4 regions of the Comamonas sp. Z3 genome follow, and region 3 is predicted to be linked to each of the others. Evidence: predicted binding sites of a transcription regulator. Region 3 holds the regulator's gene; each other region holds the start of a gene.
The links. Region 3 encodes HrcA, which represses chaperone genes, less so after heat shock. Its sites were predicted from a motif close to TTAGCACTCNNNNNNNNNGAGTGCTAA; they were not measured.
Positions count from the first base shown of each region.

Region 1: the regulator HrcA is predicted to act here: its motif matches at 5,477-5,503, upstream of rpoH (RNA polymerase sigma factor RpoH).
Region 2: the regulator HrcA is predicted to act here: its motif matches at 5,012-5,038, upstream of rpoH (RNA polymerase sigma factor RpoH).
Region 4: the regulator HrcA is predicted to act here: its motif matches at 2,402-2,428, upstream of groES (co-chaperone GroES).

Region 1 covers NZ_VOQU01000004.1:11,658-18,780, reverse strand. The annotation lists gene FSY59_RS12260 (iron-containing redox enzyme family protein) at 1-1,428, opposite strand, end outside; gene FSY59_RS12255 (fatty acid desaturase) at 1,446-2,366, opposite strand; gene FSY59_RS12250 (sterol desaturase family protein) at 2,367-3,110, opposite strand; gene FSY59_RS12240 (tripartite tricarboxylate transporter substrate binding protein) at 3,360-4,358, opposite strand; gene rpoH (RNA polymerase sigma factor RpoH) at 4,501-5,445, opposite strand; gene FSY59_RS12230 (LysR family transcriptional regulator) at 5,623-6,543, opposite strand; gene FSY59_RS12225 (tripartite tricarboxylate transporter substrate binding protein) at 6,594-7,123, opposite strand, start outside.
Region 2 covers NZ_VOQU01000006.1:179,721-186,843, reverse strand. The annotation lists gene FSY59_RS18445 (iron-containing redox enzyme family protein) at 1-963, opposite strand, end outside; gene FSY59_RS18440 (fatty acid desaturase) at 981-1,901, opposite strand; gene FSY59_RS18435 (sterol desaturase family protein) at 1,902-2,645, opposite strand; gene FSY59_RS18425 (tripartite tricarboxylate transporter substrate binding protein) at 2,895-3,893, opposite strand; gene rpoH (RNA polymerase sigma factor RpoH) at 4,036-4,980, opposite strand; gene FSY59_RS18415 (LysR family transcriptional regulator) at 5,158-6,078, opposite strand; gene FSY59_RS18410 (tripartite tricarboxylate transporter substrate binding protein) at 6,129-7,123, opposite strand, start outside.
Region 3 covers NZ_VOQU01000002.1:401,269-408,391, reverse strand. The annotation lists gene FSY59_RS06565 (sensor histidine kinase) at 1-243, shown strand, start outside; gene FSY59_RS06560 (response regulator transcription factor) at 240-881, shown strand; gene FSY59_RS06555 (ion channel) at 2,745-3,353, shown strand; partial or broken gene FSY59_RS06550 (IS5/IS1182 family transposase) at 3,611-4,244, opposite strand; tRNA gene FSY59_RS06545 (tRNA-Ile) at 4,377-4,453, opposite strand; gene hrcA (heat-inducible transcriptional repressor HrcA) at 4,506-5,513, opposite strand; gene FSY59_RS06535 (NAD kinase) at 5,543-6,442, shown strand; gene recN (DNA repair protein RecN) at 6,445-7,123, shown strand, end outside.
Region 4 covers NZ_VOQU01000002.1:205,387-212,509, reverse strand. The annotation lists gene FSY59_RS05610 (chemotaxis protein CheW) at 1-2,266, opposite strand, end outside; gene groES (co-chaperone GroES) at 2,511-2,801, shown strand; gene groL (chaperonin GroEL) at 2,894-4,537, shown strand; gene FSY59_RS05595 (porin) at 4,701-5,870, opposite strand; gene FSY59_RS05590 (porin) at 6,100-7,123, opposite strand, start outside.

The sequences.
Region 1 (7,123 bases), on a different contig from region 3:
CAGACTGCCTTCGCGCACCTGGGGAATCCAGTGGCTCATCCAGCGCAGATAGTCGGTGATCTGCAACCGGCGCGTGCGCATGCGCTGCAGCAGGGGAGTGCGCCAGACATTGCTGCGGTAGTCCTGCCAGATGCTGGCCAGCTCGGTCAGCAGCGGCGCCAACTGCGCTGGAGCGGTGGCCGGGTCATGCGGTGCGGCGATGCCCGAAACATCTGGAAGCGCATCATCGGCTTGCGCCGGAGTCTGCACGGATTCTTGAGGGAAATTGACCTCAATCGCTTTCTGCGTATGCGTATCAAGCTCTACTTCCCATAGCATGTAGCCTGCGGTGAAGCGGCCCGACTCGGGGATGAAGCACAGTACGGTGTCGCCGGCTTTCAGGTGCTGGCCCTGTTTTTGCAGAAACTCCGACAGCATGATGAAGATGGAGGCGGCACCCGTGTTGCCGCGCCAGGCCAGATTGCTCCACCAGCGCTCGCGTGGAATGCTGAGCTGGGCCTTGCCCAGCAACTCGTCGACCACGGGAATGAAGCGCTCCGACGAGTAGTGGCAGAGAAAGTGGTCGATGCCGCGTTCGGGCACCCAGCCCTGGTGGGCCAGGGCTGCATATTCGTGAATGCAGACATCGAACAGATGCGGCAGCAGGCGAATGTCCTGGCGCAGTGCCAGAGCGCCTGCGGCCTCGGCATCGCTCCAGGCAGGGAAGTCCAGATGGCTTTTGCCGCGATCGGCCGTCATGCCCAGCTGCATGCACACGGGGTAGTCGCCGGCAAAGCTGCGCTGGTGCGTCCACCTGAGCTTGAGGCGCAGCCCGTTGGCCTGAGGCAGGGCCTTGGGGCCGCCCAGCAACACGGCGCCTGCGCCGTCGGACAGCATCCAGCGCAGAAAGTGGGCGTCAAAGTCGGTGTCATAGCCCTGGGCCGCAAAGCGTGAACGCTTGAACAGACGCGAAGGCATTTCGCTGGCCACCGACAGGGCCAGCGCATGGGCGCCGCTTTCCACGGCCATGGCTGCAGCTTGCATGGCACCCACACTGGCGGCGCAAACTCCATGCACGGACAGCGTTTCCATGGGCGGGGCGGCCATCTCGCCCTGAATCATGCTGGCAAAGCCGGGCATCAGTGCATCGCCCCCCGAGGAGCCACTGGACAGAAAGCCGATGTCGGAGAGCTTTTTGCCAGCCAGGGCCAGGGTCTCCTCGATCGCGCGGGCCGCCATGCGGGCGTTGCTGAAGACAGTCTGGCCTTCACCATCAATGGCGTAGTGGCGGGTCTGGATGCCGTTCTCGGCCAGGATGCGGCGCTTGATGCGCTCGGAGATGCGGTTCAGCGGTGCGACAAACGCATCCATGCCAGCGTTGTCCACCGGGGCGCCAGGCAGAAACATGCCGGCAGATTGCAGATAGACCTTGGAATAGGCGACGGGCATAGATCCTCAACAGGTTTTTACTTCACAGCGTCGGGCGGCATCTGCGGCTCGGTTCTTGCCGCGGGCCAGACCAGACCCAATACAAACACGCGTCCCATATAAGGCAGCAGGCCACCTTCGTTCAATGCGGGAGTGACCCGTTGGCGGTAAATGCGCTCATGCAGTCCGCTGAGCTCGGACCAATGGGCATGCGGGCATTCATGGTGCGCGGTGTGCAGGCCAATATTAAAAAGCAGGGGGTTGACCAGGCCTTCAAAGTTGCGCGCGTAGTTCAGCTCGATACCCGGAGTATTGCGCTGTGCTCTGGTCAGCGGCCTTCCATCGGCGTGGGCATGTTGAAGATAGTTGGTGGCCAGCAGCCAGTGCAGGCCGTGCAACTGGGGAACGATGATGAAAATCAGGGCCTTCTGCCAGTCCAGCCAGAGAAAAAAGCCCCAACTGCCCAGCCACAGCAGGTATTGCCCCATGCAGTAGCGAAAGGCTCCGGGCCAGTGAAGACGCAGATTGTTCAGCCACCGAAAGAACAGCGGATACAGCACGAAAGCCGCCTGCACCGGGTGAATCAGGTAGCCCCACAGATGGTTGGTATCGCCACCCCATTCGGGCCGGTAGGTGCGCGCCAGATCGCGCGGTCCGTGGCGAAAGCGGTGGTGGTTGGCCACATGAGCGGGCCAGAACACAAAGGTGGGATGGCCTTGCAGCAGGGTCAGCCAGTAATCGGTCAGGCGGTTGGTCCGGCGCCCCCGCCACATGCGCGCATGGGTGTGGTTGTGGTGGATCACGCCCACACCCAGGGTCAGAAACAGCTCGACGCCGTAGAGAATGAAGCTGAAGCCCTGCGTCCATTGCCACCATACCAGCAGCGGCAGCAGCAGCATGTAGAGGACGGATTGCCAGTCGCGCCAATGACGCAGGGCGGGATAGCGGCGCCTGTTCATTCAGCGACGAGGGCCTTGGGGAGCGCTGTCCGTGACCCGCGTTCCCATGATCTGGTCCATGAAGGCCAGAGCAAAGCCATAGTTGCCGGCGGGGCGTGCGTGGTGCAGATGGTGACGGCGGCTGGCAGCCAGCGGGTGCGTGTCGGAGACCTCGGGGAAAAAATCATAGTTGGAATGGCCGATCAGATTCAGGATCAGACTCAGCACTGGTACCGAGGCCAGCGACCAGAAGTAGAAGTCATGCACCAGCATGGGCAGCAAGATGATGTTGCCCAGCATCAGAGCTTCGATGGGGTGGAAGCTGTAGGTGGACCAGGGCGTGGTCACCACGGAGCGATGATGGTCGCCGTGATAGCGCACCAGGCGGCGCGTGTGCAGCAGGCGGTGGTTGATCCAGAAGTGCACATCGTTCCAGATCAGCAAGGCAAAGATCTCCAGCGCAATGCGTCCGGCGCTGGCCGTGGGCGAGAGCTGGGCCCAGCCCAGCTGCAGCAGACCCCAGGGAACGATCATGCCGATGCCGAAGATCAGTATGGAATGAAAGGACTGGCGCCATTCACGCTTTAGCTGCTCGGGCTTGAGCGGGCGCGTATCGAGCGGTCTGCCTGTGCCCGCGCGCGCGAGGGCCGCTGTCAGTGCCGCCATGAGCAGGCCGCCCAGCAGATAAATACCCCCGAAAAAAACCAGACCCAAGGCCATGACTTGCCAGGCATTGAGCTGCGTGAACCAGGTACCAGCGTCCATGAAGGCTCCAAAAGCGGTGGCGCTGCTCCAGAAACAACAATGCGCCCGACGGCATAGCGTAAACCCATGCCTGTCGGGCGCATGATAAAGGACGCTGCGGTAGCTCTCGTTGATACCCGGAGTAGCTTCAGCGTGTGGGATGGAGCAAAACTGGCGCACGTCATCTGCGTGACAGCGAGCAAGCGCCGCCGCGCAGCGAGGCTGTCGTCCCCCTCGGGGGAAGCCGCAAAGCGGCTCAGGGGGGCGTGTTTACTGTGCCGTGATGCCCTGCTCGCGAATGATGGTGCCAAGGGCCTTCACATCCTGCTGGATGCGGTTGCTCAGGCCTTCGGGCGAACTGCCCACGGCTTGCCAGCCTTGCATGGACAGCTTCTGGCGCATTTCTGGCGTGCGCACGATCTCGCTGACGGCTGCCGCCAGCTTGTCCACATGGGCCTTGGGCATGGACTTGGGCGCTGCCACTGCGTTCCAGATTTCCAGGTCGAAGTTGTTGACGCCGAGTTCCTTGAGGCTGGGCAGGCCGGGAGCCAGCGGACTGCGTGCGGCAGAAGTCACGCCAATGCCATGCAGCTTGCCGGCCTGAATCTGCGCCATGGCCAGTGCCGGAGGCAGCATGGACAGCTTCAAATCGCCGCCCTGAATGCCGTTGAACACCTGTGGGTAGCCGGTATAGGGCACATGTACGGCCTTGATGGCCGATCGGCTCTTGAGCAATTCCATGCCCAGGTGGCCCACGGTGCCGACGCCGGGAGAGCCATAGCTCCATTTGTCGCCAGCCTTGGCGGCCGCTTCCATGAAGGCCTTGCCTTGCGGGGCCGATGACGGGGCCACCAGCACCAGCGGCGCCACGCCGATCAGGCTCACGGGCTGCAGATCCTTGATGGGGTCATAGCGCACAGCGGGGTTGAGCATCTTGGCAATGGTCATATTGCCGTTGATCATCACGCTGAAGGTGTAGCCGTCGGCCTTGGCCACGTATTCACCGGCGATATTGCCGCCTGCACCCACACGGTTTTCCACAATGATGGTCTGGCCCAGCTTTTTTTCCAGAGGCTCGGCCAGTGCGCGCGCGCTCAGATCGGGCGAGGAGCCGGCGGGGAATCCCACGATCAGGTGCAGGGGCTTGTCGGGCCAGTTGTCAGCCGCCATGGCGGCTGGAGCCATGGCAGTCGCCATCATGGTGACGCCTGCAGCAATCAGGCTGCGGCGGGACAGATTCTTCAGAATTTGCGAAGTGCGAATAGGCATGGCAGGTCTCTTTTGAATTTTTGATGGGTGATCGCTGTGCATGAAAACATGCATCGATTCCGAAAAATAAAAAACCCGGAAATTATCCGGGTTTGAGGTTCAACATTTCAGCCTTTTAAGGCCCTGGTGCGCAAGTTGGCGTTTACGCAAACTCGGCCAGCGCTTTTTTCATCTTTTTCATGGCGGCTACTTCAATCTGGCGAATGCGCTCGGCGCTCACGCCATATTCGGCAGCCAGCTCATGCAGCGTCATGCCGCCGGAGCCGTCGTCATTGACCTTGAGCCAGCGCTCTTCAACGATGCGGCGGCTGCGGTCATCCAGGCCCTCCAGGGCCATGACCAGACCATCGGTCGCCAGATGATCGCGCTGACGCGATTCAAGCATGGCGGTAGGCTCGTGGCTGGCGTCGGCCAGGTAGGCGATGGGGCCGAAGGCCTGCTCTCCGTCGTCGCTGGGAGAAGGATCCAGCAGCACATCGCCGCCGGCCAGACGGGTTTCCATCTCGATGACTTCCTCGCGCTTGACGTTGAGCTTGGCAGCGACAGCGTCAATTTCGTTTGAGGTCAGGGTTTCGCGCAGGGCCAGTTCATCGTCGGCCATGGCGGCATCGGACTTCAGCTCATGCTTCATCGAGCGCAGATTGAAGAACAGCTTGCGCTGGGCCTTGGTCGTGGCGACCTTGACCATGCGCCAGTTCTTCAGAATGTATTCGTGGATTTCCGCCTTGATCCAGTGCATGGCGTAGCTGACCAGACGCACACCCTGATCAGGGTCGAAGCGTTTGACAGCCTTCATCAGGCCCACATTGCCTTCCTGAATCAGGTCGCCGTGAGGCAGGCCATAGCCCAGGTACTGGCGTGAGATGGAGACGACCAGACGCAGGTGAGACATCACCAGACGCCCGGCGGCGTCCAGATCATTGTGTTCTTTGAGCTTGCGAGCGTAGTCCTGCTCTTCCTCAAGGGTGAGCATTGGCATACGATTGACCGCCGAGATATAGGCATCCAGGTTGCCCAGCGGAGGTACCAGCGCCCAGGGGTTCGCGGGCGCCAGGGCAGTAGCAATGGAGCCGGAGGCAGTTTTCATTGCAGGTTTCCTTTCTTCCATGATCTTCATATTAGCACTCCGTTAGAGAGAGTGCTAAAGACAAAGTTCCCACAGCTTTTGTTGGTTTTCTGATGGCGCAGGCGGTTTGTAGCGATTCATGGAGAATTTCTTACATTCCCTTCGATCTCTGTCTTTTCCGGCCTCCGGAGCGGTGCTCTAGCTGGAATGAAAGGCCAGGTTTTGCAGGCTCGCTCTGATTAATGTCTCTAATTTCCTAGCAGCCGAGCTTCGAGGTGCGTGGCGGCGCATCACTATGCCCAAAGGACGTTGAATTCCAGGGGCCGACAAGGGAATCTGCGCGAGGCGGTCGGCCTGTAGCAGCGATATGGCTGTTTCGGGTAGCGCGCTGATGCCCAGGCCCGCACTGACCAGAGCTCCTATGGTTGCTATATGGTCAACTTCAAAGACAGGAGCGAAATAAAGCCCTTTTGAGAGCAGATCCGCATCAATGTACTGGCGCACGCTGGCAGAGCTTGGCATGGAGACATGCGGGTAGTCCAGGGTGGTCTCGATCGGGATGGGACCTGCCTGCCTGGATAGAGGATGGTCATCGGGACAGATGATAAAGAACTGGTCTTCCATCAGTTGTTCATAGGCGAGGTCTTCCTGCTTGGGATCGGCTGCAGTGAGTGCAAAGTCGACCTTGCCATCACGAACGAGATCAAACGCTGCTCCCGACAAGGTATCAAGCAAGGCAAGGCGCACCCCGGGGTGAATCCGCGTGAATTCGGCAAAGACCTTTGGCAGCAGCGAGGCGGCCAGAGAGGGAAGTGCAGCAACCGTCACCGAACCAGTTCTGAGCTGTACGGTGTCCGTCACGGCGCGCAAGGCACGCTGCGTATCGCGCAAGATCTCCTGGGCATGGGCGATAAAGACATGGCCCGCATCGGTCAGCTCGACGGCGCGAGTAGTGCGCTCAAACAGTCTTGCTCCGATCTGGGCTTCTACACGCGCAATCAGGGCCGACAGCGCAGACTGCGAGAGGTGAACCTGGAGCGCGGCTTGGCCAAAGCTCTTGGTCTGGCTCAGAGCGACCACCGCCCTCAGGTCTTTGGTTGATAGATTGGCTTCCACCACAGCAGTATAGGTAGCGGAGCTGCAGCTTTTTGCAGCTCCGCCATCTGCGCTTATTCAGCCTTGATGTCGCTGTCTTTGATCAATTTGGCCCACTTGGCGTACTCGGCATTGATGATCTTGGCCGACTCTTCAGGCGTGTTGTAGGTGGCAATGGCGCCCTGGGCAAGCATGGAGTCCTTGACATCCTGCTTGGACAGAATCACTTTCAGCGCCGAATTGATCTTCTGAATGACTGCAACTGGCGTTCCTGCAGGAGCCGTGAGCGCAAACATGGAGCTGACCTGCATGTCTGGAAATCCGGCTTCCACCACGGTAGCGATATCTGGAACCGAGGCGACGCGTTCTTTGGTGGTGGTGGCCAGGGCACGGAGCTTGCCTGCCTTGATCTGGCTTTGTGCGGCAGGAACGGTGTCAATCATGGCATTGATCTGACCGCCGAGCAGGTCGGAAAGAGCGGGGCCGCTGCCTTTGTAGGGTACATGCACGACTTCCACCTGCGTCTGGCGCTTGAACATCTCGATCGAGAGATGCTGGGGCGAGCCATTGCCTGCGGAAGCGAAGGTGACGCTGCCAGGGCTGG
Region 2 (7,123 bases), on a different contig from region 3:
CCACCAGCGCTCGCGTGGAATGCTGAGCTGGGCCTTGCCCAGCAACTCGTCGACCACGGGAATGAAGCGCTCCGACGAGTAGTGGCAGAGAAAGTGGTCGATGCCGCGTTCGGGCACCCAGCCCTGGTGGGCCAGGGCTGCATATTCGTGAATGCAGACATCGAACAGATGCGGCAGCAGGCGAATGTCCTGGCGCAGTGCCAGAGCGCCTGCGGCCTCGGCATCGCTCCAGGCAGGGAAGTCCAGATGGCTTTTGCCGCGATCGGCCGTCATGCCCAGCTGCATGCACACGGGGTAGTCGCCGGCAAAGCTGCGCTGGTGCGTCCACCTGAGCTTGAGGCGCAGCCCGTTGGCCTGAGGCAGGGCCTTGGGGCCGCCCAGCAACACGGCGCCTGCGCCGTCGGACAGCATCCAGCGCAGAAAGTGGGCGTCAAAGTCGGTGTCATAGCCCTGGGCCGCAAAGCGTGAACGCTTGAACAGACGCGAAGGCATTTCGCTGGCCACCGACAGGGCCAGCGCATGGGCGCCGCTTTCCACGGCCATGGCTGCAGCTTGCATGGCACCCACACTGGCGGCGCAAACTCCATGCACGGACAGCGTTTCCATGGGCGGGGCGGCCATCTCGCCCTGAATCATGCTGGCAAAGCCGGGCATCAGTGCATCGCCCCCCGAGGAGCCACTGGACAGAAAGCCGATGTCGGAGAGCTTTTTGCCAGCCAGGGCCAGGGTCTCCTCGATCGCGCGGGCCGCCATGCGGGCGTTGCTGAAGACAGTCTGGCCTTCACCATCAATGGCGTAGTGGCGGGTCTGGATGCCGTTCTCGGCCAGGATGCGGCGCTTGATGCGCTCGGAGATGCGGTTCAGCGGTGCGACAAACGCATCCATGCCAGCGTTGTCCACCGGGGCGCCAGGCAGAAACATGCCGGCAGATTGCAGATAGACCTTGGAATAGGCGACGGGCATAGATCCTCAACAGGTTTTTACTTCACAGCGTCGGGCGGCATCTGCGGCTCGGTTCTTGCCGCGGGCCAGACCAGACCCAATACAAACACGCGTCCCATATAAGGCAGCAGGCCACCTTCGTTCAATGCGGGAGTGACCCGTTGGCGGTAAATGCGCTCATGCAGTCCGCTGAGCTCGGACCAATGGGCATGCGGGCATTCATGGTGCGCGGTGTGCAGGCCAATATTAAAAAGCAGGGGGTTGACCAGGCCTTCAAAGTTGCGCGCGTAGTTCAGCTCGATACCCGGAGTATTGCGCTGTGCTCTGGTCAGCGGCCTTCCATCGGCGTGGGCATGTTGAAGATAGTTGGTGGCCAGCAGCCAGTGCAGGCCGTGCAACTGGGGAACGATGATGAAAATCAGGGCCTTCTGCCAGTCCAGCCAGAGAAAAAAGCCCCAACTGCCCAGCCACAGCAGGTATTGCCCCATGCAGTAGCGAAAGGCTCCGGGCCAGTGAAGACGCAGATTGTTCAGCCACCGAAAGAACAGCGGATACAGCACGAAAGCCGCCTGCACCGGGTGAATCAGGTAGCCCCACAGATGGTTGGTATCGCCACCCCATTCGGGCCGGTAGGTGCGCGCCAGATCGCGCGGTCCGTGGCGAAAGCGGTGGTGGTTGGCCACATGAGCGGGCCAGAACACAAAGGTGGGATGGCCTTGCAGCAGGGTCAGCCAGTAATCGGTCAGGCGGTTGGTCCGGCGCCCCCGCCACATGCGCGCATGGGTGTGGTTGTGGTGGATCACGCCCACACCCAGGGTCAGAAACAGCTCGACGCCGTAGAGAATGAAGCTGAAGCCCTGCGTCCATTGCCACCATACCAGCAGCGGCAGCAGCAGCATGTAGAGGACGGATTGCCAGTCGCGCCAATGACGCAGGGCGGGATAGCGGCGCCTGTTCATTCAGCGACGAGGGCCTTGGGGAGCGCTGTCCGTGACCCGCGTTCCCATGATCTGGTCCATGAAGGCCAGAGCAAAGCCATAGTTGCCGGCGGGGCGTGCGTGGTGCAGATGGTGACGGCGGCTGGCAGCCAGCGGGTGCGTGTCGGAGACCTCGGGGAAAAAATCATAGTTGGAATGGCCGATCAGATTCAGGATCAGACTCAGCACTGGTACCGAGGCCAGCGACCAGAAGTAGAAGTCATGCACCAGCATGGGCAGCAAGATGATGTTGCCCAGCATCAGAGCTTCGATGGGGTGGAAGCTGTAGGTGGACCAGGGCGTGGTCACCACGGAGCGATGATGGTCGCCGTGATAGCGCACCAGGCGGCGCGTGTGCAGCAGGCGGTGGTTGATCCAGAAGTGCACATCGTTCCAGATCAGCAAGGCAAAGATCTCCAGCGCAATGCGTCCGGCGCTGGCCGTGGGCGAGAGCTGGGCCCAGCCCAGCTGCAGCAGACCCCAGGGAACGATCATGCCGATGCCGAAGATCAGTATGGAATGAAAGGACTGGCGCCATTCACGCTTTAGCTGCTCGGGCTTGAGCGGGCGCGTATCGAGCGGTCTGCCTGTGCCCGCGCGCGCGAGGGCCGCTGTCAGTGCCGCCATGAGCAGGCCGCCCAGCAGATAAATACCCCCGAAAAAAACCAGACCCAAGGCCATGACTTGCCAGGCATTGAGCTGCGTGAACCAGGTACCAGCGTCCATGAAGGCTCCAAAAGCGGTGGCGCTGCTCCAGAAACAACAATGCGCCCGACGGCATAGCGTAAACCCATGCCTGTCGGGCGCATGATAAAGGACGCTGCGGTAGCTCTCGTTGATACCCGGAGTAGCTTCAGCGTGTGGGATGGAGCAAAACTGGCGCACGTCATCTGCGTGACAGCGAGCAAGCGCCGCCGCGCAGCGAGGCTGTCGTCCCCCTCGGGGGAAGCCGCAAAGCGGCTCAGGGGGGCGTGTTTACTGTGCCGTGATGCCCTGCTCGCGAATGATGGTGCCAAGGGCCTTCACATCCTGCTGGATGCGGTTGCTCAGGCCTTCGGGCGAACTGCCCACGGCTTGCCAGCCTTGCATGGACAGCTTCTGGCGCATTTCTGGCGTGCGCACGATCTCGCTGACGGCTGCCGCCAGCTTGTCCACATGGGCCTTGGGCATGGACTTGGGCGCTGCCACTGCGTTCCAGATTTCCAGGTCGAAGTTGTTGACGCCGAGTTCCTTGAGGCTGGGCAGGCCGGGAGCCAGCGGACTGCGTGCGGCAGAAGTCACGCCAATGCCATGCAGCTTGCCGGCCTGAATCTGCGCCATGGCCAGTGCCGGAGGCAGCATGGACAGCTTCAAATCGCCGCCCTGAATGCCGTTGAACACCTGTGGGTAGCCGGTATAGGGCACATGTACGGCCTTGATGGCCGATCGGCTCTTGAGCAATTCCATGCCCAGGTGGCCCACGGTGCCGACGCCGGGAGAGCCATAGCTCCATTTGTCGCCAGCCTTGGCGGCCGCTTCCATGAAGGCCTTGCCTTGCGGGGCCGATGACGGGGCCACCAGCACCAGCGGCGCCACGCCGATCAGGCTCACGGGCTGCAGATCCTTGATGGGGTCATAGCGCACAGCGGGGTTGAGCATCTTGGCAATGGTCATATTGCCGTTGATCATCACGCTGAAGGTGTAGCCGTCGGCCTTGGCCACGTATTCACCGGCGATATTGCCGCCTGCACCCACACGGTTTTCCACAATGATGGTCTGGCCCAGCTTTTTTTCCAGAGGCTCGGCCAGTGCGCGCGCGCTCAGATCGGGCGAGGAGCCGGCGGGGAATCCCACGATCAGGTGCAGGGGCTTGTCGGGCCAGTTGTCAGCCGCCATGGCGGCTGGAGCCATGGCAGTCGCCATCATGGTGACGCCTGCAGCAATCAGGCTGCGGCGGGACAGATTCTTCAGAATTTGCGAAGTGCGAATAGGCATGGCAGGTCTCTTTTGAATTTTTGATGGGTGATCGCTGTGCATGAAAACATGCATCGATTCCGAAAAATAAAAAACCCGGAAATTATCCGGGTTTGAGGTTCAACATTTCAGCCTTTTAAGGCCCTGGTGCGCAAGTTGGCGTTTACGCAAACTCGGCCAGCGCTTTTTTCATCTTTTTCATGGCGGCTACTTCAATCTGGCGAATGCGCTCGGCGCTCACGCCATATTCGGCAGCCAGCTCATGCAGCGTCATGCCGCCGGAGCCGTCGTCATTGACCTTGAGCCAGCGCTCTTCAACGATGCGGCGGCTGCGGTCATCCAGGCCCTCCAGGGCCATGACCAGACCATCGGTCGCCAGATGATCGCGCTGACGCGATTCAAGCATGGCGGTAGGCTCGTGGCTGGCGTCGGCCAGGTAGGCGATGGGGCCGAAGGCCTGCTCTCCGTCGTCGCTGGGAGAAGGATCCAGCAGCACATCGCCGCCGGCCAGACGGGTTTCCATCTCGATGACTTCCTCGCGCTTGACGTTGAGCTTGGCAGCGACAGCGTCAATTTCGTTTGAGGTCAGGGTTTCGCGCAGGGCCAGTTCATCGTCGGCCATGGCGGCATCGGACTTCAGCTCATGCTTCATCGAGCGCAGATTGAAGAACAGCTTGCGCTGGGCCTTGGTCGTGGCGACCTTGACCATGCGCCAGTTCTTCAGAATGTATTCGTGGATTTCCGCCTTGATCCAGTGCATGGCGTAGCTGACCAGACGCACACCCTGATCAGGGTCGAAGCGTTTGACAGCCTTCATCAGGCCCACATTGCCTTCCTGAATCAGGTCGCCGTGAGGCAGGCCATAGCCCAGGTACTGGCGTGAGATGGAGACGACCAGACGCAGGTGAGACATCACCAGACGCCCGGCGGCGTCCAGATCATTGTGTTCTTTGAGCTTGCGAGCGTAGTCCTGCTCTTCCTCAAGGGTGAGCATTGGCATACGATTGACCGCCGAGATATAGGCATCCAGGTTGCCCAGCGGAGGTACCAGCGCCCAGGGGTTCGCGGGCGCCAGGGCAGTAGCAATGGAGCCGGAGGCAGTTTTCATTGCAGGTTTCCTTTCTTCCATGATCTTCATATTAGCACTCCGTTAGAGAGAGTGCTAAAGACAAAGTTCCCACAGCTTTTGTTGGTTTTCTGATGGCGCAGGCGGTTTGTAGCGATTCATGGAGAATTTCTTACATTCCCTTCGATCTCTGTCTTTTCCGGCCTCCGGAGCGGTGCTCTAGCTGGAATGAAAGGCCAGGTTTTGCAGGCTCGCTCTGATTAATGTCTCTAATTTCCTAGCAGCCGAGCTTCGAGGTGCGTGGCGGCGCATCACTATGCCCAAAGGACGTTGAATTCCAGGGGCCGACAAGGGAATCTGCGCGAGGCGGTCGGCCTGTAGCAGCGATATGGCTGTTTCGGGTAGCGCGCTGATGCCCAGGCCCGCACTGACCAGAGCTCCTATGGTTGCTATATGGTCAACTTCAAAGACAGGAGCGAAATAAAGCCCTTTTGAGAGCAGATCCGCATCAATGTACTGGCGCACGCTGGCAGAGCTTGGCATGGAGACATGCGGGTAGTCCAGGGTGGTCTCGATCGGGATGGGACCTGCCTGCCTGGATAGAGGATGGTCATCGGGACAGATGATAAAGAACTGGTCTTCCATCAGTTGTTCATAGGCGAGGTCTTCCTGCTTGGGATCGGCTGCAGTGAGTGCAAAGTCGACCTTGCCATCACGAACGAGATCAAACGCTGCTCCCGACAAGGTATCAAGCAAGGCAAGGCGCACCCCGGGGTGAATCCGCGTGAATTCGGCAAAGACCTTTGGCAGCAGCGAGGCGGCCAGAGAGGGAAGTGCAGCAACCGTCACCGAACCAGTTCTGAGCTGTACGGTGTCCGTCACGGCGCGCAAGGCACGCTGCGTATCGCGCAAGATCTCCTGGGCATGGGCGATAAAGACATGGCCCGCATCGGTCAGCTCGACGGCGCGAGTAGTGCGCTCAAACAGTCTTGCTCCGATCTGGGCTTCTACACGCGCAATCAGGGCCGACAGCGCAGACTGCGAGAGGTGAACCTGGAGCGCGGCTTGGCCAAAGCTCTTGGTCTGGCTCAGAGCGACCACCGCCCTCAGGTCTTTGGTTGATAGATTGGCTTCCACCACAGCAGTATAGGTAGCGGAGCTGCAGCTTTTTGCAGCTCCGCCATCTGCGCTTATTCAGCCTTGATGTCGCTGTCTTTGATCAATTTGGCCCACTTGGCGTACTCGGCATTGATGATCTTGGCCGACTCTTCAGGCGTGTTGTAGGTGGCAATGGCGCCCTGGGCAAGCATGGAGTCCTTGACATCCTGCTTGGACAGAATCACTTTCAGCGCCGAATTGATCTTCTGAATGACTGCAACTGGCGTTCCTGCAGGAGCCGTGAGCGCAAACATGGAGCTGACCTGCATGTCTGGAAATCCGGCTTCCACCACGGTAGCGATATCTGGAACCGAGGCGACGCGTTCTTTGGTGGTGGTGGCCAGGGCACGGAGCTTGCCTGCCTTGATCTGGCTTTGTGCGGCAGGAACGGTGTCAATCATGGCATTGATCTGACCGCCGAGCAGGTCGGAAAGAGCGGGGCCGCTGCCTTTGTAGGGTACATGCACGACTTCCACCTGCGTCTGGCGCTTGAACATCTCGATCGAGAGATGCTGGGGCGAGCCATTGCCTGCGGAAGCGAAGGTGACGCTGCCAGGGCTGGCCTTGGCGAGGGCGACCAGTTCCTTGACGGATTTCGCCTGAACATTGGGATTGACTACAAATACCAGCGGAACGCTGCCAACCACCGAGATGTGCGCGAAGCTCTTGTGGATGTCAAAAGGAGTCACCGCAGGCGTCAGTGCTGCATTGATGGTGTGGCTTGTGAAGGCGCCCATCAGCAAGGTGTAGCCATCGGCAGGTGATTTGGCAACTTGACCCGCCCCCAGACTGCCGCCAGCTCCGGCACGGTTATCGACGACGAACTGCTGCCCGAGCTGGTCTGAAAGCTGTTTGGCGAGAACGCGGCCAATGACATCGGTCGCTCCGCCCGGCGCATAGGGAACCACCAGCCTCACGGGTTTGTTGGGGTAGTCGGTCTGCGCACTGGCTGCTCCCGATGCGCCGGCTGCAACGAGGGCGGTTGCAAGCAGGTTAACGAGCTTGCGGCGGTACATGCCCGGATTGA
Region 3 (7,123 bases):
GACGAGCAACAGCTGCAGTTGACGGTCACCGACTGTGGCAGCGGTCTGTCGCCCGCCGTCCAGGCTCATTTATTCGATGCCTTCTGGACCACCAAATCAGATGGCATGGGACTGGGGCTTACCATCAGCCGCAATATGATCGAGGCCCATGGGGGCCGCATCTGGGCAGAACCTCGAGACGATGGTCTGCCTGGCACGCAGTTTCATATCAGCCTGCCCGCAACAACGGGCTCCCGACCATGAGCAGCATCCCCTCTACCCCTAAACCCACCGCCATGGTCTATGTAGTGGACGACGACAGCTCGGTACGCACCGCCATTGAAGATCTGCTCGCCTCCGTCGGGTTGGACGTCCTGGGCTTTAGCTCTACCGCCGAGTTCATCGCACACTGGCACCGCATCCCTCAGGAGCGCCCCGCATGCTTGGTCCTGGACATCCGCATGCCGGGCCAAAGCGGCTTGGAATTTCAGCGACAGATGCAAGACCTTGGCATAGGGCTGCCGGTGATCTTTGTCACCGGTCATGGCGACATCCCCATGAGCGTGCAAGCCATGAAGAGCGGTGCCATCGAGTTTCTGACCAAGCCATTCCGTGAGCAGGAGCTGCTGGATGCGATACATCAGGGAATTGCGCTGGGACGCTGCCGCCAAGCCCAAACCCTGAGCAGGCAATCGCTGCAGGCGCAATGGGACAGTCTTACCGCCGGTGAGCAGGATGTCGTGCGCAGAGTAACCGCCGGGCTGCTGAACAAGCAAGTCGCTGCCGAATTGGGCGTGAGCGAGATCACCATCAAAGTGCGCCGCGCCCAGGCGATGCGCAAGCTACAGGTCAGGACCCTGGCAGAGCTGGTTCGGGTGGTTGATAGATTGGCTCTCCCATGAACCGCCTTCGGTGCCCGCAGGCGGTTTGCAGGTTCAGCGACCACCTGGGTGCAGGACAAACGAATTGCTCGCTTGCTGCGGCACATCAAACCCGAGCAGGTTTTGGAACAAATCAACTCTGCAGGCAAGCTCTGCTGCGTTCGCAAGCTCTGGGAGAGCCTCATTTTCAAATCAGGCAGCAAGCGATTTCGTGGAAATAACTGAACGCCACCAGCGCTGCGCCAGCAAGGCAGGGACCTCTGACAGCGTCAATGAATCTACCCGCTCCCTCTCTCACTGCCCCTGCAAACCGATGCGGTTCCAGCTCATGGACTACCTGCCTAGGGGCAGTCCATGTCTGAACGAATTGGCTTGACTACAGATATTCAACTGTCAAAAGACGAAGCTGATGCTTGGTCCCTTTCTCAGCGGCCGCCAATGAACGTATTTCGGTCACGCTTGTCCTGACTATGTTTGGGGTGTCAGGCAAAGACTTGCTTGCAGGTTTGGTGCAACTGATCAACGGCCCTGCGCCAAGGCTGGAGGCTTGACAGTGCGGGGCCACCACAATCGAGCCGACCAATTTGATGGTTCCAGTGGCTGCTTGTGTCACAGAAGGAACACACATTTGAAGCGCAACAGCAAGTACTGATAGACAGATTTTCATAGCTACTCCACTTTCAGGAAACGTTTGAAGAAAAGTCTCTTCACATTTGTTAACGACACAAAAAACACCAACTTGAGTTTTATGTGCGCTTCTGTGCTAACAAATTCACCACGACACTCCTGCCGTGTGTATTCCGTGATGTTCCTGGGCGCCCACCGATACCGCACTATTCAGGTTCTGAATGGCTGTTGCGTTCGTTGTGCTGTTCTGGTCAGAAGTCGAGATGGATATCAATATCCCCGCAGAGTTCGTTTACTTTGTACTTGAGGCAGTAGCTGGGGTACGTCCGATCTTTTCGAAGGCCTGTGTAGTTCTGCACCGACCAAGGTCCCCGCACCAGCCCTGATCCCGTCTGTCAATCATCTGGTCTATGAGGCTGTGGATGCACTTGGCGACTCGTTCTCAGCCGACCAAGGATTGCAGACTGTGTCGCAAAGCCACGATGCGGCACAGGAACTGGTGCACATCGCCAGCGCGGCCCGCTTGCGGCTCTGGTGTCTTGTGAGGTGGAGCGTGCGAGCAAGCTACTGGTCACGGAATGGGTCATCCAGTTGCACAAGGCATATCGGGCACTGGCGCAGGCAGGGTACGCATCAGTCTGCGCCCCGGTCAGTCTCGCTGCGCACCATGGTGTCTGCCCAGCAAGTCTTGGCCGCAAGCTCGCAGCCCGGCAAGACAAAAGCAATCCGCAGTGCGCACGCAACACTCTCTCTGGACGATCATGGCGCGCCTCGGTCGGGCTGCACCATGGAGTTTCCCGGGGATCCGCCTTCTGACCTTCCGAGTGTGCATATCTGCAAGCCAGCGTCCTGTTTGAGTCGCCTGTGAAATAACTGCCAGCTTGGGCTTGCCAAGTCAAACCGTGCTTGGCTACAGTCGAAACGTTCCTCGGAGCACTGGAAGCTGCGAGTGATGATGACGATGTGGGAACTGGCTTGGGTGTGCCGTCGTTTGCAAGAACCGAAGGCCTCCAACAGGCATTGAGCGAAACCACTGCAGCTCGGGACGACCCGATACCGGCCCCAGGATGCCGGGTAGCTTTCAAGCCGTAACATTTACCAAGTTCATGGCTGCACCGATGTTTGGGTTTTCCGTTATCAAGGTCTGATGTGGTGACATCTTCAGTTTCAGAATCGAAAGTACTCCCCGTATCACCTGAGAGCGGCTGGCGTTTCACGTTTGCTCACGTGTTGAGCGTTCTAAGCATGTGCGCAGCGTTGCTGCTGATCGTCAGCATTTCACTGGAGGCGTTCTCCGCCCAGGTCTTTGTAGAGGGCACAGTCTATGAACGCATCCAGCTGTGGGTCTGTCTGTACTTTCTGATCGATTTCTTTTTGCTGATGCTGTTGGCACCCAAAAAGATGCGTTTTCTCTTGCGCCACTTTCTGCTGGTGCTGCTGTCGATTCCTTATCTGAGCCTGATCCAGCTGTTTTCACTGTCGTTCTCGGCGGAAGTGCTGTATGTGCTGAAGTTTCTGCCCATCATGCGTGGAGGAGCTGCGCTGGTGGTACTCGTCAAAATGGTGGTCGCCAACAAGATCACGGGGCTCTTTGTCGCGTACCTGGTGAGTTTTTTCTCTGTGGTTTACTTCCAGACGCTGATCTTTTTTGTTTTTGAAAACGGAGTGAACCCCTTGGTAAAGACCTACTATGACGCGCTGTGGTGGGCTTCCATGACGGTCACCACCGTAGGCTCGAACATCGTTCCCGAGACAACGCTGGGCAAAGTCTGCACTGCGCTGCTGGCGACCTGTGGAATGACGATCTTCCCAATCTTCACGGTCTACATCACCTCCCTCGTGCAGCGGATGAATCAAAGCCGATAGAGATAGAGCAGCAGTCGCGGCCTTTTCTTGAGCATCTTGTGTGGCTGCAGGTGCCGGCACTGGCTCAACGCCCGCTGTGCGAGCGCCCGACGTACGCTTACCGAAATTCCAGATGACCACTCGCTACTGTTGGTGACACAGTTGCATTCGCGCAAGCACCAATTTTGGCATTCTGGCGCACCAAAGCTAGTCCGCCTGGCGCAGTGCGACGAACCTGGTCGACGACAAACGGGCGGCACTGCATAGACAAAGAGTGGCTAACCCCACCGATCCACGAAGCGTGCGCAGATGATCTGCTGCCGCCCATTTCAGCAACCCCGGGTGGATATCCAGCCGTCGTCCACTCCACCACGCAGCGGTGCTTGCCCAGCCGCTCGCCGCCTCCAACCACCGTCTGGCAATGCGGCTGACGATGCACCCTGGTCTCAGGTGAGCTCGGCATCGCTTGAATCGACCTGCAGCCTGGCGGGCCTTCTACGAGCTCGTCCTGGCAGGCCTGCAATCGCAGCAATCGCGTCCACGCACTTCTCGAACATCTTGGAGTGGTGGCTGTCTACTGGTCTACCGGGGGCTGGGTGCCGAGGAGCCATCAATGCTGGCCGGGCTCCAATCGATCTGCTCCTGTTCAGGCAAGCGGGTCCGCATGGCCGGTATCAATGCTCCAAGGCATCTGCGGCGCTCCTGCCGCTGCGTATCCAAGGGATTGGGGGAAAGTCTTGCCATGGAGCACCGGCTCGAAGCAGGAACAAGAGGCCGTTGAGGGCAGCTTCATCGCTGACTGCGAGCTTGCGCGCACCGACTTGGGCAGAAGGCACGAAGGCAGGGATGAGGGGCTGCAGCTGTCGCCACAGTCGGTGCTGACGGGTCGGCTGCCATGGGGGCCGCGAGCATCACGGCCCTGGGGCTTCTGGCGAAGCGGTGCTAGCCAGAAGTCGTGAAGCTCAACCCTTTGTGCTGGTTGACACTTGGTTGACGAGCCTCAACAAAAACGGGCTACGATTGCTCGTAACCCGTTGAATTCATTGGTAGGGCGTGGCGGACTTGAACCGACGACCAAAGGATTATGAGTCCTCTGCTCTAACCAACTGAGCTAACGCCCCAACACCGACAACAGCCATGGCCGCCATCAGAAAAACTCTGCCATTGTAGGGCCTAACGCTTGTGACTCAGAGCATTGCTCACCAGTTTGGATGTGATATCTACAATCTGGATCATCTTGTCATAGTGCATGCGCGTGGGGCCTATCACTCCCAAAGTGCCTACCACCTTGCCGTCGAGCTCATAGGGAGCACTCACTACGGATAGATCTTCGAAAGGAACGGTCTGGCTCTCGCCACCGATATAGATGCGCACGCCATCGGCCTGATTGGAGAAATCCAGCAGCCTGAGAATCTGCGTTTTCTGCTCGAACAGGTCAAAAGCACGGCGCAGATTTCCCATGTCGCTGGAAAAATCGCTCACGGACAGCAGATTGCGCTCGCCGGCGATCACCACATCCTCGCGATCGTGGTGGCTCATGACCTCGGCGCCGACATTCACCGCCGCCTGCATGAGGCTGGCCACCTGACCACGCAACTGCTCCACTTCGGTCTGCAGGCGCGTGCGCACCTCCTCCATTGTCAAGCCGGCGTAATGGTGATTGAGGAAATTCGAGGCTTCTATCAGTTGCGAGGACTCGTAATCCACATCGGTGAAGATCACGCGGTTTTGCACATCGCCCTCGGGCGAGACGATGATGACCAGGAAGCGCCGCTCGGACAGACGCACGAACTCGATATGCTTGAAGACGGAGCTGCGACGCGGCACCATGACCACGCCCACAAACTGGGAGAGGTTGGACAGCAGGTTGGCCGCATTGGCGATCACCTTCTGCGGCTGTTCGGGCATCAGGCCGGGCGTTACAAGATCGGAGCGGTCCACGGTCAGCATGGTGTCGACAAACAGGCGGTATCCCCTGGCTGTCGGCACGCGGCCTGCCGATGTGTGAGGGCTGATGATCAGGCCCATCTCTTCCAGGTCGGCCATCACGTTGCGTATGGTGGCAGGCGACAATTCAAGCCCGGATGCACGTGAAAGAGTGCGCGAGCCGACTGGTTGACCGTCAGCGATGTAACGCTCGATCAGCGCTTTGAGCAATAACTTGGCACGTTCGTCGAGCATGATTTCATTTTAATGATGTAATTTCCCAGATGACATCCACGTTCCACCATATTGCCCTGATCGGCAAGTACCACACACCGGCAGCAGGGGTTCCGTCCGATGCAGCCAGCGAAGCACTGCAACGGATTGCCGGTTATGTGCGCAGCATGGGTTGTGAGGTGATTCTGGATACCCAGTCGGCCATCTATGCGGGCCTGCCCGATTACCCGAGCATGGACGTGGACGGTCTGGGCAAGCATTGCGACCTCGGCCTGGTCGTGGGCGGCGACGGTACCATGCTGGGCGTGTGCCGCCATCTGGCGCGCTATGGCACGCCGCTGGTCGGCATCAACCAGGGGCGCCTCGGGTTTGTCACCGACATCGCCCTGGATGAATTCGAAGCCTCCATCACGCCCATCCTGCAAGGTGAGTACGAGGAAGACGAACGCACGCTGATGAATGCTCGCGTAATGCGCGACGGCCAGTGCGTGTTTGAAGCCCAGGCCATGAATGACGTGGTGGTCAACCGTGGCTCGACCTCGGGCATGGTGGAGCTGCGCATCGAGGTCGGCGGCAGCTTTGTCTCCAACCAGCGCGCCGATGGCTTGATCGTGGCCACCCCCACGGGCTCTACCGCCTATGCGCTCTCGGCCGGCGGCCCCATGCTGCACCCCTCGATTCCGGCCTGGGTGATGGTGCCCATCGCGCCGCACAACCTCTCCAACCGCCCCATCGTGCTCTCGGACGCCCAGGAGGTGACTATCGAGGTGGTGGGCGGGCGTGGCGATGCCAGCGCGAACTTTGACATGCAGTCCCTGAAATCGCTGCAGCATGGCGACCGCATCCTGGTGACCCGCGCCGATCACAGCGTGCACTTTCTGCACCCCAAGGGCTGGAATTACTTCGACACCCTGCGCAAAAAGCTGGGCTGGAACGAGGGAGGCGTCTGACCATGGCCTTGAAGCGCATCGTCCTGCGGGACTTTGTGATTGTTCAGTCACTCGACCTGGACTGGCAAACCGGCTTCACGGTGCTTACCGGCGAAACCGGCGCCGGCAAATCCATCATGCTCGACGCCCTGCAACTGGTGCTGGGCGCACGCGCCGATGCACAGGTGGTACGCGAAGGCTGCCCCCAGGCCGATATCTGCGCCGAGTTCGATTGCCCGCCCCATCTGCACGAATGGCTGCAAGAGTCGGGGTTTGCGCAGGAGCAGGATTTGCTGCTGCGCCGCGTCATAGACAGTCTGGGCCGCAGCCGCGCCTGGATCAATGGCTCGCCCGCCACGGCCACGCAGCTGCGCCATCTGGGCGATCAGCTGATCGACGTTCATGGCCAGCATGCCTGGCAAAGCCTGACCCGCCCGGACGCTGCACGCGCCATGCTGGATACCTACGGCGGTATTGAAACCGCCCAGCTCAAGTCGTTGTGGCAGGACTGGCGCCAGAGCCATCAGGCTCTGGAGCAGGCGCTCTCGGCCCAGGACAATCTGCAGCGCGAGCGAGAGCGACTGCAATGGCAGATATCCGAGCTGGACAAGCTGTCGCCGCGCGCCGAAGAATGGGATGAGCTCAACGCCCAGCACACGCGCCTGTCGCACGCGCAGACCTTGATGGACTCTGCCCAGTCCT
Region 4 (7,123 bases), 200 kb from region 3:
AAACGGGAGCGATGGCCGAGGCACTCTGAGCCTCGAGCACGCAGGCCGCATCGACGGCAAGCACGCTGCGCCCCACAAAAAAAGTCGCCATCTCCATGCCCAATGCGCTGCCCTGACTGGCCGCCGCCAGGCCTTGCACCCTGGTATTGCGGCGACCGACAGCCGCCAGCGCATCGTCCTGCACGGCACCAAAAGCCTGCACGGACAGCGCAAGCACCTCTTCGCGATAGCCGTCGCTGCGCTTGAACTCCCGGTAGCCGCTGCCCGCTGTGATCGCCACCACGCAGTACTGACCTTGGTACACCATGGCACGGGCCAAGCTCTGGCCTGGCGCCAAGGCCAGCATCTGCGGCGGCAGCTCCAGCCGCATGCCCGGCTGCAGATGCACATCCGAGGACGACATGACCATGCCCGATCGGTTCAGGTAAGCCACCTGTCTGCTGGTTGCGCCTCCTGCCTGCACGCCGGTCACACCTTCCAGCATGGACTTGAATTCACGCTGTGCATGAAACACCAGACCGATCCCTCCCAGCACCATCCCGTCGGCATTGCGTATGGCCGCGTGATAGACATAGGTCGGGCCGTCATTCTCGTGCTGCACGCAGGGCCGCCATGGCGACACGTGATAGTCCTGGGTCCCTGCCAGCGCCAGGACCTGGTGCAGGCTGTCCGCCTCTATATGGCTGCCCAGCAGCTCCTGACTCTCTGCCTGCCCTCTATGGCTGACGGCCACGACTTTGCCGCGGGCGTCATAGACCATGATTTGCTGGTAGACCGTATAGAGATCGTGAATGCCGGTAAGCAACCCGCACACCTCGCTCACCAGATCACCGGCCCTCTCCCCCAAGGCAAGGGCCTCCAGCAATTCGGACAGCTGCGGCGTCAGTGCCCACCAGCGGCAGTCGTTGGCGCGCTCGTAGAGATTTCGATCCAGCAGATCCACCAGCAGACTCGTCAGCAGGCTGTTGTCCCGCAGTGCGGTATTGAGCACCGTGCCATAGAGCGCATCAATGGATTGAGAGAAGACCTCGTTCGTCCGCGCCCCCGTCTCGCCAATCTGCTCCAGCACGGCTTGCAGCCGCGTGTTGTCCATCTGCTTGCCTGCCGTCATCACCCGCCCGTTCCAGACCACACGGCGTATGGTGTCCGCAGCGCTGTGGATGGCGTGCAGGGGCGGGCAGAAACGGTGCGCATGCGCCAGCAGGCCCTGGGCCACCTCGGCATCCAGCCCGTCCAGCCCCGCTTGCGACTGAAGACCGAAGGCCAGCTCCAGCGGGGTCATGATCTGCGCCCGCCAGCCCTGGGGGCCCATATAGCCTTGATAGCCTGCCGATGCCGCAGACTGCACCAGATAGGTGCGCCCTCCATACACATGCAGCGCGCTTGCACCATCACGGTGAGGCCGCACATTCGCACCCACACCAATCCAGTGCAGATCGCTGCTGGCCAGCACCTGGCCCTGCTCATCCAGCAGCAGGGCAATGCTGGTCTGCGCTTCTGGTGCGCCACTGTCGTCAATCTGGTCGCGTCCGCTCCAGATGCCTTGCATCTCGCCGTCAAAGTCGAAGCACAGGCACAGCACACCCATGGCTTGCCGGTTGATGGGGTCCAGCATGCGATGCGCATAGATCAGACCGCTGTCATGGCCCGGCAGCAGGTCGGTGGCACCAAAGCTCTGCACAAAGCCCGGGCTTTGCAGCGCACGGGCAATCAACGCATCCCGGCATGGCTGATCCGTGGCCAGACTCCTCTCGCGAGCACTCGCTCGCACCCGGCCTTCAGCGTCCAGCAGCAGAATGTCCGCATAGACCGTGTATTTGCTCCGGTAGGCCTGCAGACGCTGGGTAATGGCTGCCTCATCCCCATCCAGCCCTGCCATGAAACCGCACAGCACGGCGTCGGTCGCCAGAAACCCCACATCGGCCGTGCGCTCGTAGAGATTGCGCACCAGGGTATCGATCAGATGCTGTGCCTGACTGGACAGCCCTGCCGTCACTCCAGCCACCGCCTGCATGACCATGGAGCGCACCAGATCCTGCTCCAGCCGCTCGAAGCCGCCACGCGTGGCGGCCATCATGGGCAGCAAGGCCTGTGCTTCCTGAGGGCAATTCATCTTGGCGGAGGACTCTATGAGCCGCCACATCAGATTCAGCTCCCTGAGTGAACTCTCGCAGCGCCCGACCTGGCGCATATGAGGAATGAAGACGTCTGTCTGCAGCAGATCCTGGGCGCGCTGCGCCGGGGCAGTCATGGTTTCTAGAGGCATGTTCTGGCAGAGCAAAAGCCAGGCCTATTTGTAAAAAGACGTTACACATGACCCAGAACAAACCCTGCTCCTTGAGCAATTTGCCCTCTGATCGGCTGGGGAGAGGTCTTGAAAGCTCGGGAAATTGCCTTATTATTAGCACTCGATGGGGTTGAGTGCTAACAGCTTGACCCTAGATATCCGAATGTCAGCCGGATGGCTGGCAAGTCTTGTTTCAACTTTGTTGATGTATTTAGGAGTTGGTATGAACCTGCGTCCCCTGCACGATCGCGTGATCGTCAAGCGCCTCGAAAACGAAACCAAGACAGCCTCGGGCATCGTGCTCCCTGATGCTGCCACCGAGAAGCCTGACCAGGGCGAAGTGCTGGCTGTAGGTCCCGGCAAGCGCAATGACAAGGGCGAACTGATCGCCCTGAACGTGAAGGTCGGCGATCGCGTTCTGTTCGGCAAGTACTCTGGCCAAACCGTGAAGATCCACGGCGACGAGCTGCTGGTCATGAAGGAAGACGACCTGTTTGCAGTCGTCGAGAAGTAATCCTTCCCGAACACCTCCCCTATTCATAGCTGCCGACGATTGATTGATAAGCGCCGGCAGAACAATTGAACCCCATTCTTTAGGAGCCAAAAATGGCAGCAAAAGACGTAGTTTTCGGCGGTGAAGCACGTGCACGCATGGTTGAAGGCGTGAACATCCTGGCTAACGCAGTCAAGGTTACCCTGGGCCCCAAGGGTCGCAATGTGGTGCTGGAGCGCTCCTTCGGCGCCCCCACCGTGACCAAGGACGGCGTGTCCGTGGCCAAGGAAATCGAACTCAAGGACAAGCTGCAGAACATGGGCGCCCAGCTCGTGAAGGAAGTGGCCTCCAAGACCAACGACATCGCTGGTGACGGCACGACCACCGCTACCGTGCTGGCCCAGGCCATCGTGCGCGAAGGCTCCAAGTACGTGGCTTCCGGCCTGAACCCCATGGATCTGAAGCGCGGCATCGACAAGGCTGTCGCCGCCCTGGTGGAAGAGCTGAAGAAGCAATCCAAGGCCACCACCACCTCCAAGGAAATCGCCCAGGTCGGCTCGATCTCCGCCAACTCCGACGAATCCGTGGGCAAGATCATTGCCGACGCGATGGACAAGGTCGGCAAGGAAGGCGTGATCACGGTTGAAGAAGGCAAGTCGCTGGACAACGAGCTCGACGTCGTTGAAGGCATGCAGTTCGACCGCGGCTACCTGTCGCCCTACTTCATCAACAACCCCGAAAAGCAAGCCGCTGTTCTGGACAACCCCTTCGTGCTGCTGTTCGACAAGAAGATCAGCAACATCCGCGACCTGCTGCCCACACTGGAAGCTGTGGCCAAGGCCGGCCGTCCTCTGCTGATCATTGCCGAAGACGTCGAAGGCGAAGCCCTGGCGACTCTGGTGGTCAACACCATCCGCGGCATCCTGAAGGTTGTGGCTGTGAAGGCACCTGGCTTCGGCGACCGCCGCAAGGCCATGCTGGAAGACATCGCCATCCTGACTGGCGGCAAGGTCATCGCTGAAGAAGTGGGCCTGTCGCTGGAAAAGGTGACCCTGGAAGACCTGGGCCAAGCCCAACGCGTCGAAATCGGCAAGGAAAACACCACCATCATCGACGGTGCTGGCCAAGCTGCTGAAATCGAAGCCCGCGTCAAGCAAATCCGCGCCCAGATCGAAGAGGCGACCAGCGACTACGACCGTGAAAAGCTGCAAGAGCGCGTGGCCAAGCTGGCCGGCGGTGTTGCCGTGATCAAGGTTGGCGCTGCCACCGAAGTCGAAATGAAGGAAAAGAAGGCCCGCGTGGAAGACGCCCTGCACGCTACCCGCGCTGCTGTGGAAGAAGGCATCGTGGCCGGCGGTGGCGTGGCCCTGCTGCGCGCCAAGCAAGCCGTTGGTGCCCTGGCTACCGGCAATGCCGAACAAGACGCCGGCATCAAGCTGGTGCTCAAGGCTATCGAAGCCCCTCTGCGCGAAATCGTGGCCAACGCCGGTGGCGAGCCTTCGGTGGTCGTGAACGCCGTGCTGAACGGCTCCGGCAACTACGGCTTCAACGCTGCCAACGACAGCTACGGCGACATGCTGGAAATGGGTATCCTGGATCCCACCAAGGTGACTCGCACTGCTCTGCAGAATGCTGCTTCCGTGGCTTCCCTGCTGTTGACCACCGAGTGCATGATCGCTGAAGCCCCCAAGGCTGACGCAGCTCCTGCCATGCCCGACATGGGCGGCATGGGTGGCATGGGCGGCATGGGCATGTAATTGCTCTGCTGCTACCGGATGGTCTGCACCATCCGGTTATGCGCAAAAGGAAAAGGCCGCATCTGCGGCCTTTTCCTTTTGTGTCGCGCTTCACAAGCTGCTCGGCTCCGAGAACAAAAAAGCCAGCCCGATATCGGCTGGCTTTTGTATCCGAAGGTTCGCCTCAGAAGCGATGACGCAGACCGATGGTGATGCCGGTACGCTTTTTCGCGCCATTGGCATCAAGCATCACGCCCGCACCGCCCTTGGTCTTGGTGTGGTCCACCGCGAAATAGGCATCGGTACGCTTGGAGAAGGCGTAGTCGGCCACGGCAACGATAAAGTCAGCCTTGCCGTTGAAGGCGCCAGTCGCCGATCCCGATTGCTTGGCATGGTAGTAATGCATGCCGGCATTGAGCTGTGGCGTGACCTGGTAGCCAAAGCCCACCTTGAACATCTCACGCTTGTTGGCAAAGTTGCCAGGGGCATTGCCCGCGATAAAGCCACCGTTGGACGAACCTGTCCAATATGCGTTGAGCAAGCCAGCATCAAAAATCGCACCCGCGCCCGCAGCCCCCAGACTATCCTTGACCTTGTTCTGGCCGTAGCCTGCCATCAGATAAAGAGGCCCGGTGCGATAGGAGCCGCCCAGCGTCCAGGCATCCACATCGGTGCCGGCCGGCAAGGTCGAGCGCTGGAAAGCGCCACCCACAGAAATGCCGTTGGCAGAATAACGCAGATAGCCGCCTGCGGTCTTCAATGCCAGACCGCCCGGGGTCATATCCACTCCAGCCCCTTTCTTCGCAAAGGTATTGCTCTCGTCAAACGAGTACTGCAAGCCCGCACGAACAGGGCCAAATTCGGCCACGTACTTGAGCATATTGTTTGCACGCGCGCCCAGAGACATGCCGATTTCAGGCTTGTAGGCGTCCATATATGGGGAATATGGGAACGATGCGTAGGTGGAGGTAACCAGATCGAACAACACGTTGTATTGGCGGCCCATGGTCAGCTGGCCAAAGCTGGTGCTGCGCAAGCCCACCCAGGACTGGGCGAAATAAGGCTGTGCGGTGCTGGGAGTACCGGAATCCGTCCAGAAACGATTTTCCAGATTGGCAATCGCCGACAGGCCGCCGCCCAGATCTTCCTTGATATTGATACCCCAGCGGCTCTCGGACATGCCGCCGCCAATCATTTTGGTCAGACCGCTTTTATTCGCTCCCTCATTATTCGTATGGCGAATTGCCGCATCCACAATGCCATATAACTGAACGCTGCTTTGTGCATATGCCAGAGTTCCCATGGTTCCCAGCACAGCCAAGGCCAATGTTTTTTTCACAAATGAAGCTGCCATTGTGTTGCCTCTCTCTTAATTCAATTCGCAAACAGTTGGTGGAAAATTCATTCTAGAAATGCTTTCCTCAACCGCGCGAGCATTGGCACAAGCGCAACACAGGCCTTTCCCTCTGGGGGCAAACCTCTCAGCAATCACCCTTTAAGGTCTAACCCGAAAAAACAAAAAAGGCCTGTCTTTCGACAGGCCTTTGGCTTTTAAGCAGTTACTGGCTTACACCAGCAATTGATTAGAAAGCGTGGCGGATACCCACTTGCACGCCAGCTTGGTTGCGGCCGGAACCGTCAGCCTTCAGGCCCACGGTGTCGCTCACACCCTTGGCAGCCAGAGCGATAGCGGAACCGTCTTGGTTCTTCAGGTAAGCCACGGTGCCGTACAGAGCAGTGCGCTTGGACAGGTTGTGCACATAGCCCAGCGACAGTTGGTGAGCCTTAGCAGGACCTTCTTGGTCGTAGTAAGCGTACTGAGCCTTCACTTCGCCCACGCCACCCACGGGAGCGGACACGCCCAGCAGGTAGTTACGGAACTTGGCGCTGGAACCAGCATCGGGCTTGTACTTGATTTGCTGAACGTTACCCACAACCTTGGCCACGCCGAAGTTGTAAGAAGCGCCGATGGACATTTCGTCACGGTCGCCAGCAGCGCCCTTCAGGTTGCCATAAGCAGCAGTCACGCTCAGGGGGCCGTTGTCATAGCCAACGTTACCACCGGCGTAGCGGCCACCCTTAGTACCAGCAACAGCCTTCTCGTCGAAAGCGTAGCTCACGTTAGCAGTGAAGCCGCTGAAGTTAGGCGAAGAGTAGGACACCATGTTGTTAGCACGGATGGTGTTGGCGTCAGCACCGAAAGCACCGCCAGCAGTCGACCAGGCCTTGAAGCCCAGGTTTTGGCCGATACCGGTAGCGCCGAACAGGTCATACTTCAGACCGGCACGGAAAGTGGGGGTGGTTTCACGACCCAGGCGAACTTCACCGAAGTTGCCGGACAGACGCACTGTGGATTCGCGCTTGAAGTTGAAGCCCGAAGCATTGCCGTCGTCACCAAAGATTTCGCCTTCCAGCCAGAAGCCAGCCTTCAGACCGCCACCCAGGTCTTCAGTACCGCGCAGGCCCAGACGGCTGGTCGCGTTACCGCTGGTGTGCACGCCGTACTTGGCGTCGTTACCGGAGGCGTTGTCCACGTAGGAAACGCCAGTGTCAACGATACCGAACAGAGTCACGGAAGATTGAGCCATTGCGGCGCCGGAAGCGGCC